DNA from 2 places in the Bradyrhizobium sp. USDA 4449 genome. Region 2 is predicted to be linked to the other one. Evidence: riboswitches for the same ligand, from Rfam matches in the RefSeq annotation. Region 2 holds a riboswitch; the other holds the start of a gene.
The links. Region 2 has a riboswitch for S-adenosylmethionine ahead of ACVIIW_RS07000 (O-succinylhomoserine sulfhydrylase). Riboswitches for the same ligand answer to the same signal wherever they lie in the genome.

Region 1: another riboswitch for S-adenosylmethionine. It lies ahead of metX (homoserine O-acetyltransferase MetX); the one in region 2 lies ahead of ACVIIW_RS07000 (O-succinylhomoserine sulfhydrylase).

Annotation. Positions count from the first base shown of each region.
Region 1 is NZ_JBSRYD010000001.1:1,213,856-1,217,263, reverse strand. Features, by position in the region: gene ACVIIW_RS05765 (chorismate mutase) at 30-878, opposite strand; SAM riboswitch at 1,039-1,118, shown strand; gene metX (homoserine O-acetyltransferase MetX) at 1,212-2,414, shown strand; gene metW (methionine biosynthesis protein MetW) at 2,430-3,092, shown strand; partial or broken gene ACVIIW_RS05750 (alpha/beta fold hydrolase) at 3,218-3,408, opposite strand, start outside.
Region 2 is NZ_JBSRYD010000001.1:1,466,854-1,470,261, forward strand. Features, by position in the region: gene ACVIIW_RS06995 (2'-deoxycytidine 5'-triphosphate deaminase) at 1-1,093, opposite strand, end outside; SAM riboswitch at 1,174-1,253, shown strand; gene ACVIIW_RS07000 (O-succinylhomoserine sulfhydrylase) at 1,327-2,514, shown strand; gene ACVIIW_RS07005 (SGNH/GDSL hydrolase family protein) at 2,586-3,408, opposite strand, start outside.

The DNA.
Region 1 (3,408 bases), 250 kb from region 2:
CCGAAAATGGTCTTGAGGCGGTTCGCGATCTACGATTTCGACCCGGTCGGGGGCACCGTATAGCGCGTTGCGTGGCTGCCGACGAGGGCCGTGGAGCGCACGGAGGCCCCCGCTGCGATCAGGGCCGCCCTGATCTTGTCGATGCTGGCGGCGCCCGCGACTGAGACCAGCAGCGCCGCGCCGTCGAAGGCGGTATCGGGCACCGCCACGATCTCGGCGAGCGGCGACAGCGCCCGCGCGACCTCGGCGTTCCACCCCGAGACACGCACGCTGAACGTTTCGACCTCCGTCACCACGGCACTGTCGGCAACGCGGGACACCGCGAACACGGGCAGCGCGGCCGGATGGTCGGCGCGCTCGACGAAGGGCATGCGCGCGATGATCTTCGGCGCGCCGTCGGCTTCGAGCTCCAGCCACCACGGCGTGCGGCTCGAGGTCGCCGAGACCAGCGCCAGATCACCCTTGGATTTCGCCACCGCCTCCACCGCTGCCTGTGCACTGAAATGTGCGACGTAAGGAACGGTGAAGCCGAAATGGAAGCGCACGGAATCGCGCATCGCGGGCTCGCTCACCGAGATGTCGGCATGCACGGAGAACGGCGCCTGGACATAGGTGAAGGTCGAGATGATGACGCGCCAGATGCTTTCGACCGTGTCGAGCGGCAGGATGCCGCGATGGCGCTGCACGATCTCGCGCATCATCGAGGCCTCGCGCGCCGGGCGGAACGCGGAGCCGACCTCCTGGGTCTGCTTCACCTGGATCAGCCGGTCGATGATGTCGCCGCGCTGCATCAGCAGGCGGTGCATGCCCTCGTCGATCGCGTCGATCTCCTTGCGCAATTCCTGGAGCGATGGTGGCGCGGGCGGGCGTTGGGACATGTCTGACAGGACTGTTGGGAAGCTGCGGGCAATGTCCTGATTAGGCAGTCAGGGCGGCGAAAGCAAAGAGAAATGACGTCCTGCAGAGCTGCCCAGTGAGAGACGATTTTGGTTCATCCGGAGCGCGACTTGACGAAATGGGCCCAAGCCGGTAGGTTTTTGCCTGTTCCGTGGTCATTTGAGCCGGCCGGCTTGCAGCCACGTTAAAAAACTCGCTAAACAGGCCGGGGACGCTTTCGATCCCGGCCGAACCTATCGTTCAGGCCGGGTTTTTCATGGCCTGATGTCAGTCGCGATCTGAAGTCCGATCGCAAACGAGGTCGATGGTCAGAGATGGTTGGCGTCAAGTCCGTACCCAGTCCCGCGATCAGTGCCGACGACCGGTCGCATGAGGTCGATCATCCGAGTTCGGAAGTCGCGCTGTTCGGCGCGGACCAGCCGCTGCGGCTGGATTGCGGCGTCGATCTCACCCCGTTCCAGATCGCCTACAAGACCTATGGCGAGCTCAACGCCGATCGCTCCAACGCGGTTCTGATCTGCCATGCGCTGACTGGCGACCAGCACGTCGCCAATGTGCATCCCGTCACCGGCAAATCCGGCTGGTGGGAGACGCTGGTCGGTCCCGGTCGGCCCCTCGATCCTGCCAGGTACTTCATCATCTGCTCCAACGTGATCGGCGGCTGCATGGGCTCTACGGGTCCAGCCTCGATCAATCCCGCGACCGGCAAGGTCTGGGGCCTCGATTTCCCCGTCATCACCATCCCGGACATGGTGCGCGCGCAGGCGATGCTGATCGACCGGCTCGGCATCGATACGCTGTTTGCCGTGGTCGGCGGCTCGATGGGCGGCATGCAGGTGCTGCAATGGACCGCGGCGTACCCTGCGCGCGTCTACTCCGCGCTGGCGATTGCCTGCTCGACGCGGCACTCCGCGCAGAACATCGCCTTCCACGAGCTCGGCCGCCAGGCCGTGATGGCCGATCCCGACTGGCACAACGGCGCCTACGCCGATCAGGGCATCCATCCGCATCGCGGCCTTGCGGTCGCGCGCATGGCGGCGCACATCACCTATCTCTCGGACGCCGCGCTGCATCGCAAGTTCGGCCGCCGCATGCAGGACCGCGAGCTGCCGACCTTCTCGTTCGACGCCGACTTCCAGGTCGAGTCCTATCTGCGCTACCAGGGCTCGTCCTTTGTCGAACGCTTCGACGCCAACTCCTATCTGTATCTGACCCGCGCGATGGACTATTTCGATATCGCCGGCGACCATGGCGGCGTGCTGGCGAAAGCGTTCGCCGGGATCGAGACGCGCTTCTGCGTGGTCTCCTTCACCAGCGACTGGCTGTTCCCGACGTCGGAATCGCGCGCGCTGGTGCACGCGCTGAACGCCTCGAGCGCGCGGGTGTCATTCGCCGAGATCGAGACCGACCGCGGCCACGACGCGTTCCTGCTCGACGTGCCCGAATTCTTCGACATCTCGCGTGCCTTCCTGCAATCGGCGGGCAAGGCGCGCGGGTTGACCGGCAAGAACGACTGACGAGGACGGCTGGCGATGTCTGTACAGGAACTGCTGCCGCTCAATGGCCTCGCGTCCGAACAGCCCGGTCCATTTCGCGCCGACCATCTGCTGGTCGCCGAAATGGTCAAGCCCGGCTCGAAAGTGCTCGACGTTGGCTGCGGTGACGGCGATCTGCTGCAGCTCTTGGAGACCCGCGGCATCGACGGCCGCGGCATCGAACTGTCGCGCGAGGGCGTCAACCGCTGCGTGGCCAAGGGCCTCGCGGTGGTGCAGGGCGATGCCGATACCGACCTCGTCAACTATCCCGACGATGCCTTCGACTACGTGATCCTGTCGCAGACGCTGCAGGCGACGCGGCAGCCCAAGGTCGTGCTGGAGAACCTCCTGCGCATCGGCCGCCGCGCCATCGTGTCGTTCCCCAATTTCGGCTTCTGGCGCATGCGCCTGCAGCTCTTGATCGGCGGCCACATGCCGCGCACGGAGAACCTGCCGGCGAGCTGGTACGACACCTCCAACATCCATTTCTGCACGATCAAGGATTTCGTCGAACTCTGCGACGAGATCCACGTCAAGATGGAGCGCGCGGAGGCGCTCGACCTCTACGGCCGCCCGCTGCGGCTTCGGCTGCCATGGTGGGTGTGGAATCTGTTCGGCGAACAGGGCGTGTTTCTGCTCACGCGCGGGCAGGGGAAGTAAAGATCGCCTTGCCCCAAGGAACTCAGCTCGATCCGTCGTCACTGCGAGGAGCTCTTGGGACGAAGCAATCCAGAGTGTCCGCGGAAGGATTCCGGATGGCTTCGCTGCGCTCGCAACGGACGGAGTCCCGACTTCGGAAACATCGCGAGGCCGGTAGATGCTTTTCGAAACAGTCTCGCGCCCGATGCAAGGGTCATCCTCGTCGCCGCAGATGATCAGCGCGGGGCGTCGCAGCGCCCCTGATCGCATCAGCCATCGCAAAGATCGACGGCCGCGAGCCCTGAAAGCCGCGCGGGCCCTTCACCAGAAAGGGAAT
Region 2 (3,408 bases):
AGTTGGAACCGATGCGCTGGCCGTACATCGCGTCCGGGCGCGCCAGCATCTTCTCGTAGACGAGACGGCCGACGATCTGGCCGTGCTCGAGGATGAACGGCACCTCGCGCGAGCGCACCTCGAGCACGGCGCGTGCGCCTTGCCCGCCGGCGCCGGCATAGCCGAAGCCCGGATCGAAGAATCCGGCATAGTGCACGCGGAATTCGCCGACCAGGGGGTCGAACGGCACCATCTCCGCGGCGTAATCGGGCGGGACCTGCACGGCTTCCTTCGAGGCGAGGATGTAGAACTCGCCGGGATCGAGGATCAGGCTGCCGTCGGGACGGGCCGAGATCGGCTCCCAGAAATCTTCCACTGCATAGCCGGAGCGACGATCGACGTCGACGACGCCGGTGTGGCGCTTGGCACGGTAGCCGACGAAGCCACTGCCGTTCTCGCCGGAGAGATCGACCGAGACGGCAACGCCGCCGGTGAGATCGGCATCGTCGATGTCGACGAGACGCTCGGTGGCGTGCAAGCCATCGAGTTCGTCGGCGTTGAGGATGGCGTCACCGGTGCGGAAGCGCACCTGCGACAGGCGCGAACCCTCACGCACCAGGACCGGAAACGTCTTCGGGCTGATCTCGGCATAGAGCGGGCCGTGATAGCCGGCGCCGATCATGTCGAAACGGCGGGTGCCGTCGGCGATCACGCGGGTGAAGACATCGAGCCGCCCGGTCGAGCTTTTCGGATTGGCGGCCGCAACGATCTCCGGCGGCAGCGCGAGGCTTTCCAGCAGCGGCACGATGTAGACGCAGTTGGTCTCGAGCACCGCGCCGTCAGCGAGGCTGAATTCATGCAGCTTCAGCTGGTCGATGCGCTCCGCGACGGTGGCGCCGGGGCCGGGCAGGAAGCTCGCACGCACGCGGTAGGCGATGTCGCCGAGACGCAGATCGAGGCTCGCCGGCTGGATCTGGCTTTCGACGAAATCATATGCGGGCAGGATGAGGCCCGCTTCCGCCATCGCCGCGATCATGCGGTCGGGCAGGATACCATTGGCGTCGGCGGCAACCGTGAACGTCAACCGTGGGTCCTCATCGGGGGTCAAATGCATCCGGACATGCGGGAAATGCCAGCCTTTTACGGCTATCCGATGGACGCCTTGACGAAAAGGGCATTGCGGAATATGAGCATCACTTATCCCGTGGTGATTTGAGCCGGCCGGCTTGCAGCCACGTTAAATAAGTCGCTAAACAGGCCGGGGACCTCTGTGATCCCGGCCCGTGGAGATATCCAGGCCGGTTTTTTTGTGACCGTTTTCGCTCAACGGTCATATCGGAGGGTCCTATGTCGAAGTCGCCTGCCAACTACCGCCCCGAAACCCGCCTGGTCCATTCCGGCACGCTGCGCTCGCAATATGGCGAGACGTCGGAGGCGCTGTTCCTGACCCAGGGCTATGTCTACAGCAGCGCCGAGGAGTGCGAGGCGCGGTTCAAGGGCGAGGACCCCGGCTTCATCTATTCGCGCTATTCCAATCCGACGATTGCGATGTTCGAGCGCCGCATGATCGAGCTCGAAGGCGCCGAAGCCGCGCGCTCGGCGGCAACAGGCATGGCAGCGGTGACGACGGCAATCCTGGCGCCGCTCAAGGCCGGCGATCACGTCGTGGCCTCCCGCGCACTGTTCGGCTCATGCCTCTACGTCATTCAGGATTTATTGCCGCGCTACGGCATCGAGACCACGCTGGTCGACGGCGCCAATCTCGACGAATGGCAGCGCGCGCTCAAGCCCAATACCAAGACGTTCTTCCTGGAGAGCCCGACCAACCCGACACTCGACGTGCTCGACATTCCCTCGATAGCCGAGATCGCGCATAGTGGCGGCGCGCGGCTCGTGGTCGACAACGTGTTCGCGACGCCGATCTGGCAGAGCCCGCTCGCGCTCGGCGCCGACGTCGTCGTCTACTCCGCGACCAAGCACATCGACGGCCAGGGTCGCTGTCTCGGCGGCATCATCCTGGCCTCGGAAGCCTTCATCGCCGAGCACATCCACAATTTCATGCGCCAGACCGGCCCGTCGATCTCGCCGTTCAATGCCTGGGTCCTGCTCAAGGGCCTCGAGACGTTAGGCGTGCGCGTGCGTGCGCAGACCGACACCGCGGCGCGCATCGCCGACGTGCTGGCGAGCCATCCGAAGATCGCGCGGCTGGTCTATCCCGGCCGCGAGGATCATCCGCAGGCGGCGCTGGTGAAGAAGCAGATGCGCGGCGGCTCGACGCTGGTCGGCTTCGAGGTGAAGGGCGGCAAGGCGGCTGCGTTCCGCGTGCTCAACGAGCTGAAGCTCGCAAAGATCTCGAACAATCTCGGCGACGCCAAGAGCCTCGTCACGCATCCGGCGACGACAACGCATCAGCGGCTGAAGCCGGAGGTGCGCGCCGAGCTCGGCATCGGCGAGGGATTCATTCGCTTCTCGGCCGGGCTCGAGCACGCGGATGACCTGGTCGAGGATTTGACGGCGGCGCTGGAGAAGGCGTGAGGGCCGAATGGCGAATGGTGAGTGGCGAATGGATCAATCCCTGTTCGCTACTCGCCATTCCCTACTCGCCTCTACATCGGCCGATACGTCCGCACGTCCGCGGGCACGTTCACCCCTAACTTGATCTGGCCGACCGAGCGGATGATGTCATCGCCCAGCAACTGCGCGAAGCAGGCGTAGCCCCAATCGTTCATATGCAGGCCGTCGGCGATGACGAAGCTCTCGACCGGAAGCGCCTGCTTCTCGTGCCACTCGCGCATCACCTCGAAGCGCGGGAAGATGCCGACGTGACGGAGCTGAGCGACCTTGCCGAGCAGCTTCACCATCTTGCTTGCGCTCTCGGGACGCTCGGTGACGCGCGGTGAATATTGCGGGTCGACCAGCACGACGTCGGCATCGCCGGCGGCCTGGATGCGGGCGACGCCGTCCTCGACCATTTTCGCAGTGTCGCCGGGATCGAGATTGCGCAGCACGGCGTTGGTGCCGACCTGCCAGATCACGAGGTCCGGATGCACATCGATGACTTGCGTCTGGAGGCGCTTCATCATCTCGGGCGCATCCTCGCCGCCCACACCGGCATTGATGACGGTGATGTCGGCAGTCGGATATTGCCGGTGGAGCTGCCCGGCGAGGCGGTTCGGATAATTGTAGTCGGGCGAGCTCGCGCCGTAGCCGGCCGTCGACGACGAGCCGAACGCGACGATCACGACGGGCTTGCCGGCAATGAGCTTGTTGGCGACATGCGGCAGCGAGCCCATGGGATTGGCGCCGCCCTTCGGCGACAAACAGGGCACACGACTAAAGATGTCGCCGGCGGATTTGGCGACCTGCTTCACCTTGTCGATGGCGCGCGACGTGAGCCCGCGCTGCTCGCCTGCGGGCTGGCTGGCCGCA